DNA from 3 places in the Streptomyces sp. NPDC089915 genome. Region 3 is predicted to be linked to each of the others. Evidence: predicted binding sites of a transcription regulator. Region 3 holds the regulator's gene; each other region holds the start of a gene.

Region 1 (4,023 bases), on a different contig from region 3:
GATCATCATGTGGGTCGCGGACCAGTGCATGGCGCACCGCCCCGACCTGCGCCTGTACCGCGAGCGCGGGCTGCGCACCGAGCAGTACCGCAACGGCCGCGCCCGGCCCGATGGTGCACTCGCCCCGCAACGGCACTTCGCCGGGCACGGCGAGTGGTCCGATCCCGCAGGGGTGCTGATGACCGTCGAGGTCACGTCGCACGACCACGACACCGAGGCCCGCGACAGGCAGGAGAAGCGTGACGGTTACGCGCAGGCGGGCATTCCCGTGTTCCTGCTGATCGACCGCGACAGCGACACCATCACGGTCTACAGCAACCCGGAAAACGGACGCTACCTTCGGCGGGAGTCCTGCTCCTACGGCGGAACCCTCACCCTCCCCGAACCGGTCGGCTTCCCACTCACCACCGAGGAGCTCAAGGACTACGCCCACTGAAACGCCCGAGGGCGGCACCCCCTCCGTCAGGAAGGAGCACCGCCCTCGTTCGAGAACAGCCGATCAGCCAGGGGCCGATCAGAAGTCCATGTCACCGCCCGGCATGCCGCCCGGAGCGGCGGCGGCCTTCTCCGGCTTGTCGGCGATGACGGCCTCGGTGGTCAGGAAGAGCGCGGCGATGGACGCGGCGTTCTGCAGCGCGGAGCGCGTGACCTTCGCCGGGTCGATGATGCCCTCGGCGATCATGTCGACGTACTCGCCCGTGGCGGCGTTCAGACCGTGGCCGACGGCCAGGTTGCGCACCTTCTCCACGACGACGCCACCCTCGAGACCACCGTTGACGGCGATCTGCTTGAGCGGGGCCTCCAGCGCGAGCTTCACGGCGTTGGCGCCGGTCGCCTCGTCACCCGAGAGCTCCAGCTTCTCGAAGACCGAGGAGGCCTGGAGCAGGGCCACGCCACCGCCGGCGACGATGCCCTCTTCGACGGCCGCCTTGGCGTTGCGGACGGCGTCCTCGATGCGGTGCTTGCGCTCCTTGAGCTCGACCTCGGTCGCGGCACCGGCCTTGATGACGGCCACGCCGCCGGCCAGCTTCGCGAGGCGCTCCTGGAGCTTCTCGCGGTCGTAGTCCGAGTCGGAGTTCTCGATCTCGGCGCGGATCTGGTTGACGCGGCCCTGGACCTGGTCGCTGTCACCGGCACCGTCGACGATGGTGGTCTCGTCCTTGGTGATGACGACCTTGCGGGCGCGGCCGAGCAGGTCGAGACCGGCGTTCTCCAGCTTGAGGCCGACCTCCTCGGAGATGACCGTGCCGCCCGTGAGGATGGCGATGTCGCCGAGCATGGCCTTGCGGCGGTCGCCGAAGCCCGGGGCCTTGACGGCGACGGACTTGAAGGTGCCGCGGATCTTGTTGACGACCAGGGTCGACAGGGCCTCGCCCTCGACGTCCTCGGCGATGATCAGCAGCGGCTTGCCGGACTGCATGACCTTCTCCAGGAGCGGCAGCAGGTCCTTGACCGAGCCGATCTTGGAGTTGACGATCAGGATGTACGGGTCGTCGAGCGACGCCTCCATACGCTCCATGTCGGTGGCGAAGTACGCCGAGATGTAGCCCTTGTCGAAGCGCATGCCCTCGGTGAGCTCGAGCTCCAGACCGAAGGTCTGCGACTCCTCGACGGTGATGACGCCTTCCTTGCCGACCTTGTCCATGGCCTCGGCGATGAGCTCGCCGATCTGGGTGTCGGCGGCGGAGATGGAGGCCGTGGAAGCGATCTGCTCCTTGGTCTCGACATCCTTGGCCTGCGCGAGCAGGGCGGCGGAGACGGCCTCGACGGCCTTCTCGATACCGCGCTTGAGGGCCATCGGGTTGGCACCCGCGGCCACGTTGCGCAGACCCTCGCGTACGAGCGCCTGGGCGAGGACGGTGGCGGTGGTCGTACCGTCGCCGGCGACGTCGTCCGTCTTCTTGGCGACTTCCTTGACCAGCTCGGCGCCGATCTTCTCGTACGGGTCCTCGAGCTCGATCTCCTTGGCGATGGAGACGCCGTCGTTGGTGATCGTGGGCGCACCCCACTTCTTCTCAAGGACGACGTTGCGACCCTTGGGGCCAAGGGTGACCTTGACGGCGTCCGCGAGCTGGTTCATGCCACGCTCGAGACCGCGCCGGGCCTCCTCGTTGAACGCAATGATCTTGGCCATCTGAAGTGGTCCTCCAGGACTGGGGTTCCCCCCACGCCGCCAAGCGTCAGGGGAGGGTGGATTGCTCCGGACCGCGCCCGCGCCCGCGACGGACGGCCTGCCGACCCGGCGGTTCCTTCCCGCCGGACCCTGCGGGCCTCACCGGCCCGGTCCTCGTCTTGTAGCACTCTCACCCGGAGAGTGCTAACGCCAATGATTAGCACTCGGCCCCCACGAGTGCAAGCGGCTTCGAGCCATGGCGGCCCGGCGCCCGCATGCCGGGACGGCCCGGACATACGTGAGGGGCCCGCATCCCGGCCGGGATGTGGGCCCCTCACGTGTTGGTGCGAGCGTCGGTGGCCGATCGCGCTTCGACTCAGCCGGCCGCGAGCTTGACCATGTCCGCCTGCGGACCCTTCTGGCCCTGCGAGATCTCGAACTCGACCCGCTGACCCTCTTCAAGGGTGCGGTACCCGTCCATCTGGATGGCGCTGTAGTGGACGAACACATCCGCACCACCGTCGACCGCGATGAAGCCGTAGCCCTTCTCCGCGTTGAACCACTTGACGGTGCCCTGAGCCATGCCTAACTCCCCTATTACTGGCCCTTGCGCAGGTCCGCACTTCGCGGACCCGGGTCAGAACTTGCGCCGGAACGCCTCGACCGGGGCTGAATGTATCCGCACCGCTGCTGTCTGCAACAGGTCAATCCGACGAGAAATCTGGACAGGCGCAAACGTGGAAATAGACTGAAAAGTTGTCCTATTCCTGGGCAACTCGGGCCTGACAAGGCTCACCAATGCCCCATAAGGCGCGCGCATGTTGACTCAATGTCAACCCTCGCTTAGCCCGTTCATATGCGGCGGGCAAGAACAGCGGAGGGGACTTCCCCAACTCTACCGCGCCCAATCAAGCAGAATTGCCCCCTCCGCTTTTAGCGGAGGGGGCAATTCTGATTACCTCGGGGCGCCGGACGGCTCAGCAGCCGCCCGCGACGGCGGGGATGATCGAGACGCCCGCGCCGTCCGGCGTCGCCGTCTGCAGGCCGCCCTCGAAGCGCACGTCGTCGTCGTTGACGTAGACGTTCACGAAGCGGCGCAGCTTGCCCTGGTCGTCCAGGACGCGCGCGGCGATGCCCGGGTGGTTCGCCTCCAGGGAGTCGATGACCTCCGCGAGGGTCGCGCCCTCGGCCGGGACCTCGGCGACGCCGCCGGTGTAGGTGCGCAGGATGGTGGGGATGCGGACGTTGACGCTCATGGCGCTACCGCCTTTCCGTGTAGTACGAGGGAAGGGTCAGGCCAGGCCGGCGGCGCGGAACGCGTCCAGGCTCGGGCGGATGGTGGCGGTCTGGCCGCTGTCCGCGGCCACCGCCTCCAGGGTCTTGAGGCCGTCACCGGTGTTCAGGACCACGGTGGTCAGCGAGGGGTCGAGCTGCCCGTTCTCGATGAGCTTCTTCGTCACGCCGACGGTCACGCCACCCGCGGTCTCGGCGAAGATGCCCTCGGTCTGCGCGAGGATCTTGATGGCCTCGACGACCTGCTCGTCGTTGACGTCCTCGACGAAGCCGCCGGTGCGGCGCGCGATGTCGAGCACGTACGGGCCGTCCGCCGGGTTGCCGATGGCCAGGGACTTGGCGATCGTGTTCGGCTTCTGCGGGCGGACCACGTCGTGACCGGCCTTGAAGGCGGTGGACACCGGGGAGCAGCCCTCGGCCTGGGCGCCGAAGATCTTGTACGGCTTGTCCTCGACCAGACCGAGCTTGATCAGCTCCTGGAGACCCTTGTCGATCTTGGTGAGCTGCGAGCCGGACGCGATCGGGATGACGATCTGGTCGGGCAGCCGCCAGCCGAGCTGCTCGCAGATCTCGTACGCCAGGGTCTTGGAACCCTCGCCGTAGTAGGGGCGCAGGTT
Region 2 (4,023 bases), on a different contig from region 3:
CTTCGAGCTGCCGATGCTCGACGCCAGTTCCCGGTAGACGTACCAGACGGTGCCGGCGGCCAGCAGCGCCAGCGCGCACGCCGTGACCAGCAGCGTGCGGCCGAGGCCGCGCGGGGAGCGTCCGCGCGGGGAGCCGCCGCCGGGGCGGGCTCCGCGGGGGCCGCGCCTGTGGTGACCGGTGCCGGGTTTCCTCCGTCGCGCGCTCATGCCGGTCGATCCTGGCGCAGGGGCGCTGAAGGAAACCTGAGAGCGGCGCCTCAGCCGCCCCCCGACGGGATCCGCAGCTCCAGCAGCGCGCCGCCGCCCGGCGCGTCCAGCGCGCGTACGCCGCCGCCGTGCGCCCGTGCGATCTCGCGGGCGATCGCCAGGCCCAGCCCGGTGCCGCCGCTGGCCCGGCCCCGGTCCGCGTCGAGCCGGACGAACCGCTCGAAGACCCGGTCCCGGTCCGCCTCCGGGATCCCCGGACCGTCGTCCGCCACCTCCAGGACCGCCCACCCGTCCCGCGCGGCGGCCCGCACCACGACCCCGCCCCGCGCGTACCGCAGGGCGTTGTCCACCAGGTTGGCCAGGGCCCGCTCCAGCCGGGCCGCGTCCCCGTGCGCCGGGACCGGATCCGGCGCCTCCACCCGCAGCGGCACCCGGGGCGCGGGCCGGCGCGCCGCGTCCTCCGCCGCCAGCAGGGCCAGGTCCACCGGCTCGGGGCGCGGCGCGGGCCCGCCGTCGAGGCGGGCCAGGAGCAGCAGGTCGGCGGCGATCCGCTGGAGCCGCTCGGTGTCGGCCAGCGCCGCGGCCACCGAGGCCCGGTCGGGCCGCTCCATCGCCAGGGCCACCTCCAGCCGGGAGCGGACGGCGGCCAGCGGGTTGCGCAGCTCGTGCGAGGCGTCGGCGGTGAACTGCCGCTGGCGGGCGTCGGAGCGCTCCAGCCGGTCGAGGGTGTCGTTGACGGTCCGCGCCAGCTGGGCGATCTCGTCGGCGCCGCCCGGGTCGGGGACGCGGCGGTCCAGCTCGCTCGCGGTGACCGAGGCCAGCCCGGAGCGGATCGCGGTGACGGGGCGCAGCGCGTGCCCGGTGGCCCACCAGGCGAGGGCCGCCGCGAAGGCGATCATCGGGGGCGCCCCGCCGAGCAGCCCGGCCGCGACGGCGCGGGTGGCGTCGTCGACGTCGCCGAGGACGGTCATCGCGTACACGGTGTGCGGGGCGGCCGGGTCGTGCGCCCCGGGCGGCCCGGGGGCCCCGACCGCCACGACCACGCGCCGCTGCGCGCCGGGGTGCGCGGGTGCCAGGACGGCCGACCGGGAGTCCTGTCCGGGCCCGGGGCGCAGCCCGTCGAGGCGGGGGATGTCCCGGGGCTCGCCGCCGGCGGCGGTGCTCGCGACGGTCCGGCCCCGCGCGTCCTGTACGAGGACCAGGTCGACCCCGTTCTCCGGTGCGGGCAGCCGGCCGCCGGGCGGGAGGGTCCGGGTGTCGACCTGGGCGGCGACCTTCCGGGCGGCGAGCTCGGTGCGGCCGGTGGTGTTGTCGAGGAGGTTGCCGCGCATGAGGGTGTACAGCCACAGTCCGCCGGTGGCGAGGACGGCGGCCATCGCGAGCGCGGCGGCGAGCGCGGTCCGGGCGCGCAGGCTGCTAACCAAGGCCGGTCACCGTCAGCCGCCGTCGGGGGCCATGCGGTAGCCCGTGCCGTGGACGGTGAGGATGGAGCGGCGGCCGAAGGGGGCGTCGATCTTCTTGCGCAGGGAGGAGACGTAGACCTCGACGATGTTGGGGTCGATGCCGTGCGGGGAGTCCCAGACCTCGTCGAGGATGTCCTGCTTGGCGACGGCCCGGCCGGGGCGTTCCATCAGGCAGGCGAGGACGCCGAGCTCGCGGGCGGTGAGCTCGATGTCCTGCTCGCCGCGGCGGCAGCGGCGGTCGTGCGGGTCGAGGACGAGGTCCCCGGCGCGGAGCACGGCGGGCGCGGGCCCGGGGCCGGCGGCGCGGCGGGCGAGGGCGCGCAGGCGGGCGCCGAGCACGACGAAGGAGAAGGGCTTGGTGAGGTAGTCGTCGGCCCCGGCGTCGAGGCCCTCGGCCTCGTCGTACTCGCCGTCCTTGGCGGTGAGGACCAGGACGGGGGTGGGGTCGCCGTGGGCGCGCATACGGGCGCAGATCTCGGCGCCGCCGGGGCCGGGGAGCATGAGGTCCAGCAGGACGACGTCGTACGGACCGCCGGTGAGCGCGAGTTCCAGCCCGCGGTGCCCGTCGTGGGCGACCTCGACGCGGTGGCCCTCGGCGGACAGGCCCTGCCGGAGGGACTCGGCCAGGTTCTCTTCGTCTTCGACGACCAGGATGCGCACCCGCCCAGCCTCACACACCGGGCGCCGGACCCCGTGGGGCAGGGTTTGGGCCAAACGGGGCGACCCGCGGCCGGAATACGTGGATCCGGTGGAGCGTGTTGGCACTCCGCTTGACCGAGTGCTAATCGCCGGAATAGTGTCACACCTGGCACTCGCCACCGGTGAGTGCCAACACAGCGACAGGCTGGTCCGGCACCCGCGACGACGGATCGACCTGGTCGCCACTCCAGACAGTTAACCCCGGATCTCCGAAGGGGGAGGTCGGATCGTGACGACCGCCAGCTCCAAGGTTGCCATCAAGCCGCTTGAGGACCGCATCGTGGTCCAGCCGCTCGACGCCGAGCAGACCACGGCCTCCGGCCTGGTCATCCCGGACACCGCGAAGGAGAAGCCCCAGGAGGGCGTCGTCCTCGCGGTCGGCCCGGGCCGCTTCGAGGACGGCCAGCGTCTCCCGCTGGACGTCTCCGTCGGCGACGTCGTGCTGTACAGCAAGTACGGCGGCACCGAAGTGAAGTACAGCGGCGAGGAGTACCTCGTCCTCTCGGCCCGCGACGTGCTCGCGATCGTCGAGAAGTAATCACTTCTCACGCTTTGCTTTGAACTGCGCCCCTGGTCACCCCGCTGATTGCCGGGCGGCGAGGGGCGCGGTTCGTTAAACCCGAGTTTTCGAGAGGGCTGAACCGCTTCCATGGCGAAGATCCTGAAGTTCGACGAGGACGCCCGTCGCGCCCTCGAGCGCGGCGTCAACAAGCTTGCCGACACGGTCAAGGTGACGATCGGCCCCAAGGGCCGCAACGTCGTCATCGACAAGAAGTTCGGCGCCCCCACCATCACCAACGACGGTGTCACCATCGCCCGCGAGGTCGAGCTGGACGACCCGTACGAGAACCTCGGCGCGCAGCTGGTGAAGGAGGTGGCGACCAAGACCAACGACATCGCGGGTGACGGCACCACCACCGCCACCGTGCTGGCCCAGGCGCTCGTCCGCGAGGGTCTGCGCAACGTCGCCGCCGGTGCCTCCCCGGCCGCCCTGAAGAAGGGCATCGACGCCGCGGTCAAGGCCGTGTCCGAGGAGCTCCTCGCGACCGCCCGCCCGATCGAGGACAAGTCCGACATCGCCGCCGTGGCCGCGCTCTCCGCGCAGGACTCGCAGGTCGGCGAGCTCATCGCCGAGGCGATGGACAAGGTCGGCAAGGACGGTGTCATCACCGTCGAGGAGTCCAACGCCTTCGGCCTGGAGCTGGAGTTCACCGAGGGCATGGCCTTCGACAAGGGCTACCTCTCCCCGTACATGGTGACCGACCAGGAGCGTATGGAGGCCGTCCTCGACGACCCGTACATCCTGATCAACCAGGGCAAGATCTCCTCCATCCAGGACCTCCTGCCCCTGCTGGAGAAGGTCATCCAGGCCGGCGGCTCCCGCCCGCTGCTGATCATCGCCGAGGACGTCGAGGGCGAGGCGCTCTCCACCCTCGTCGTCAACAAGATCCGCGGCACCTTCAACGCGGTCGCCGTCAAGGCCCCGGGCTTCGGCGACCGTCGCAAGGCGATGCTCCAGGACATGGCCACCCTCACCGGTGCCACCGTCATCGCCGAGGAGGTCGGCCTCAAGCTCGACCAGGCCGGTCTGGACGTCCTCGGTTCCGCGCGCCGCGTGACCATCTCCAAGGACGACACGACCATCGTCGACGGT
Region 3 (4,023 bases):
GAGCTTGGCGTCGTAGCCGTCGTCGTCGGTGCCGATGATGTCCTCCTCGGCGAGGGAGACCTCGTACCAGCTCGCCTCGCCCGCCAGCTGCCCGCGGTAGGCCTCGACGGCGGCCGGGTCGGCGAGGGCGGTCTGCGGCAGGAAGAGGTTCACGCCGAAGGGGCGCCGGGTGAGCCCGCGCGTCTGCTTGATCTCCTGGTACATGCCGTCGGCGGTCTTGTAGCCGCCGGCCAGGAAACCGAGCCCGCCGGCCTCGCACACGGCGGCGACGAGGGGCGGGCCGGAGATCCCGCCCGCCATGGGAGCCTGCACGATCGGGTACTGGTGGAGACCGTTCGGTGCGGAGGACATGGACTGCATCGTGCCATGTCCGGGTCACGGCACCGAATCATGGCATTCGCCTGGCATAGTCCGCTTTCCCCGAGGGGCGCGCAACGGCGAGGAGCCCGGTACGGGGTCTCCCGTACCGGGCTCCTGAACACGCTGCCGCTCGGCGGTCAGCGGCCGTTGAACGCGTCCTTCAGACGGCTGAACAGGCCCTGCTGGCCCGGCGCGAACTGGCCCATGGGCCGCTCCTCGCCGCGCAGCTTGGCGAGCTGGCGCAGCAGCTCCTCCTGCTGGGCGTCCAGCTTGCCGGGGGTGGTGACCTCGACGTGGACGATCAGGTCGCCGCGGCCGCCGCCGCGCAGGTGCGTGACACCGCGCCCGTGCAGCGGGATCGCCTGGCCGGACTGGGTGCCGGGCCGGATGTCGATCTCCTCCATGCCGTCCAGCGTCTCCAGCGGGCACTTGGTGCCCAGGGCCGCCGCCGTCATGGGGATGGTGACCGTGCAGTGCAGGTCGTCCCCGCGCCGCTGGAAGGTCGGGTGCGGCAGCTCGTGGATCTCCACGTACAGGTCGCCGGCGGGGCCGCCGCCGGGGCCGACCTCGCCCTCGCCCGCGAGCTGGATGCGGGTGCCGTTCTCGACGCCGGCCGGGATCTTGACCGTCAGGCTGCGGCGGGAGCGGACCCGGCCGTCGCCCGCGCACTCGGGGCACGGGGTCGGGACCACGGTGCCGAAGCCCTGGCACTGCGGGCAGGGGCGCGAGGTCATGACCTGGCCCAGGAAGGACCGGGTGACCTGCGAGACCTCACCGCGGCCGCGGCACATGTCGCAGGTCTGCGCCGAGGTGCCGGGGGCGGCGCCCTCGCCGGAGCAGGTGCCGCAGACGACGGCGGTGTCGACCTGGATGTCCTTGGTCGTGCCGAAGGCGGCCTCGTCCAGCTCCAGGTCCAGGCGGATCATGGCGTCCTGGCCGCGGCGGGTCCGCGAGCGCGGGCCGCGCTGCTGGGACTGGCCGAAGAAGGCGTCCATGATGTCGGAGAAGTTGCCGAAGCCGCCGGCTCCGAAGCCGCCCGCGCCCGCGCCGCCGCCCGAGGAGGACAGCGGGTCGCCGCCGAGGTCGTAGACCTGCTTCTTCTGCGGGTCCGAGAGGACCTCGTAGGCCGCGTTGATCTCCTTGAAGCGCTCCTGCGTCTTCGGGTCCGGGTTCACGTCCGGGTGGAGTTCACGCGCGAGGCGGCGGAAGGCCTTCTTGATCTCGTCCTGCGATGCGTCGCGGCGCACGCCGAGTACGGCGTAGTAGTCCGTGGCCACTTACGACTCCGCCAGGATCTGTCCGACGTAACGTGCCACTGCGCGTACCGCTCCCATCGTTCCGGGGTAGTCCATGCGGGTCGGTCCGACCACGCCGAGTTTGGCGACTGCTTCGCCGCCCGAACCGTAGCCGACGGACACGACCGACGTGGAGTTGAGCCCCTCGTAGGCGTTCTCGTGCCCGATCCGTACGGCCATCCCCGACTCCCCGGCCTCGCCCAGCAGCTTGAGGAGCACCACGTGCTCCTCCAGCGCTTCGAGCACCGGCCTGATCGTCAAGGGAAAATCATGTCCGAAGCGAGTGAGGTTGGCGGTGCCGCCGATCATCAGCCGCTCCTCCGCCTCCTCCGCCAGCGTTTCGAGGAGGGTCGCGAGCACCGCCTTGACGGTGGCCCGGTCGTCGATCTCGAACGACTCCGGAAGGTCCTGCACCAGGTTCGGGACGTCGGTGAAACGCCGGCCGACCACCCGGCTGTTGAGCCGTGCCCGCAGGTCGGCGAGGGAGTTCTCGCCGAAGGGGGTCTGGGTGTCGACCAGCCGCTGCTCGACCCGCCCGGTGTCGGTGATCAGCACGAGCATCAGCCGGGCCGGGGCCAGCGACAGCAGCTCGACGTGCCGGACGGTGGAGCGGGTCAGCGACGGGTACTGGACGACGGCGACCTGGCGGGTGAGCTGCGCGAGCAGCCGGACCGTGCGGCCGACGACGTCGTCGAGGTCGACGGCCCCGTCGAGGAAGTTCTGGATGGCCCGGCGCTCGGGCGTCGACAGCGGCTTGACCCCGGCCAGCTTGTCGACGAAGAGGCGGTAGCCCTTGTCGGTGGGGATCCGGCCGGCGCTGGTGTGGGGCTGGGCGATGTAGCCCTCCTCCTCCAGCACGGCCATGTCGTTGCGCACGGTGGCCGGCGAGACGCCCAGCCGGTGCCGCTCGGTGAGGGCCTTGGAGCCGACGGGCTCCTCCGTCCCGACGTAGTCCTGGACGATGGCGCGCAGCACTTCGAGTCTGCGTTCACTGAGCATCGCGCACACCTCCGGATGCGGTCGGTCGTGGTCGGGCGGCCATGCGGTGCTGCCGTCCTGCGGTCCTGCGGTCTTGATCGGTTGGCACTCTGCGCGTCCGAGTGCCAGAGATCCCCCGGTCAGTGTACGGCCGGGTAGTACGCCGGGGGCAAGGGCGGCCTGCCAGGGTAGCGTCGCGGCATGGACATGCGATGGGAAGAGGCGGGCTGGGAACGGCTGACCGGGCGGGCGGGCCGGCGACGCCTCCCGGTGTGGGACTGCACGGTGGGGCTGGTGGTGGGGGACGACTCGGTGCTCCTGATCGACCCCGGATCGAGTGTCCGCGAGGGGGCCGGGATCCGTGCCGAGGCGGAACGACTGACCGGCCGGCACGTGACCCATATCGCATTCACCCACGGACATTTCGACCACGTACTGGGCGGCTCCGCCTTCGCGGGCGCCCAGGTCTACGGCGCGGTGGGGCTGGACCGGCTGCTGGCCACGCCCGGGGGCCGGGAGGAGCTCCGGTACAGCGCGGTGGCCCAGGGCCTGGCGGAGGAGGAGGCCGCCGAGGCCTGTGACCTGCTCAAGGCGCCGGGGCACCTGGTGTCGGGCGAGTGGACGCTGGAGCTGGGCGGGGTGCAGGTGCTGCTGGCGAACGTGGGGCCGGCCCACTCCCAGCACGACCTGGCCGTCTTCGTGCCGGGCGAGCGGGAGACGGTGTTCTGCGGGGACCTGGTCGAGGAGTCGGGCGAGCCCCAGGCGGGCTCGGACGCGGTCCCCGGGCAGTGGCCCGCGGCCCTGGACCGGCTGCTGTCGCTGGGCGGGGAGGACGCGCTGTACGTGCCGGGTCACGGAGCGGTGGTGGACGCGGCCTTCGTGCGTGCGCAACGCGCCACACTGGCGGACCGGTTCGGCGTGTCGCGGGCGTGAACGCGGCCGCGCTCCTAGTGTCGGCCGGATGCGTGAGTACTCGCCCGACCTGACCCCGCAGTGGAAGCGCTCCAAGCCGGTGCCGGAGGTGCCGGCCGACCCCGATCTGGTGGTCGAGGTGGCGGGTACGGACTTCTGCGGGGCGGTGGTGGCCTGCGAGGCGGGCACGGTGACCCTGGAGGACCGGTTCGGCAGGCGGCGGGTGTTCCCGCTGGAGCCGCGCGGCTTCCTGCTGGACGGCGCGGTCGTGACGCTGACCCGCCCCTCACGGGCGCCTGCCGCGCCGGCCCGTACGGCCTCGGGCTCCCTCGCTGTCCCTGGGGCGCGGGCGCGGGTGGCGCGGGCCGGGCGGATCTACGTGGAGGGGCGGCACGACGCCGAGCTGGTCGAGCGGGTCTGGGGCGACGACCTGCGGATCGAGGGCGTGGTGGTGGAGTACCTGGAGGGCGTCGACGAC

The links. Region 3 encodes HrcA, which represses chaperone genes, less so after heat shock. Its sites were predicted from a motif close to TTNGCACTCNGNNNNNCNGAGTGCNAA; they were not measured.
Region 1: a site for HrcA is predicted at 2,331-2,357, ahead of groL (chaperonin GroEL). Genes of this name have one in related genera too.
Region 2: a site for HrcA is predicted at 2,429-2,455, ahead of groES (co-chaperone GroES). Genes of this name have one in related genera too.

The regions. Positions count from the first base shown of each region.
Region 1 is NZ_JBFBGN010000074.1:27,598-31,620, forward strand. It holds gene AB0O29_RS21875 (Uma2 family endonuclease) at 1-436, shown strand, start outside; gene groL (chaperonin GroEL) at 515-2,134, opposite strand; gene AB0O29_RS21885 (cold-shock protein) at 2,490-2,696, opposite strand; gene AB0O29_RS21890 (MoaD/ThiS family protein) at 3,091-3,369, opposite strand; gene thrC (threonine synthase) at 3,406-4,023, opposite strand, start outside.
Region 2 is NZ_JBFBGN010000040.1:32,486-36,508, reverse strand. It holds gene AB0O29_RS15120 (LCP family protein) at 1-207, opposite strand, end outside; gene AB0O29_RS15115 (HAMP domain-containing sensor histidine kinase) at 258-1,631, opposite strand; gene AB0O29_RS15110 (response regulator transcription factor) at 1,644-2,330, opposite strand; gene groES (co-chaperone GroES) at 2,599-2,907, shown strand; gene groL (chaperonin GroEL) at 3,019-4,023, shown strand, end outside.
Region 3 is NZ_JBFBGN010000032.1:41,571-45,593, forward strand. It holds gene AB0O29_RS13140 (nitronate monooxygenase) at 1-351, opposite strand, end outside; gene dnaJ (molecular chaperone DnaJ) at 498-1,637, opposite strand; gene hrcA (heat-inducible transcriptional repressor HrcA) at 1,638-2,654, opposite strand; gene AB0O29_RS13155 (MBL fold metallo-hydrolase) at 2,835-3,566, shown strand; gene AB0O29_RS13160 (DUF3097 domain-containing protein) at 3,595-4,023, shown strand, end outside.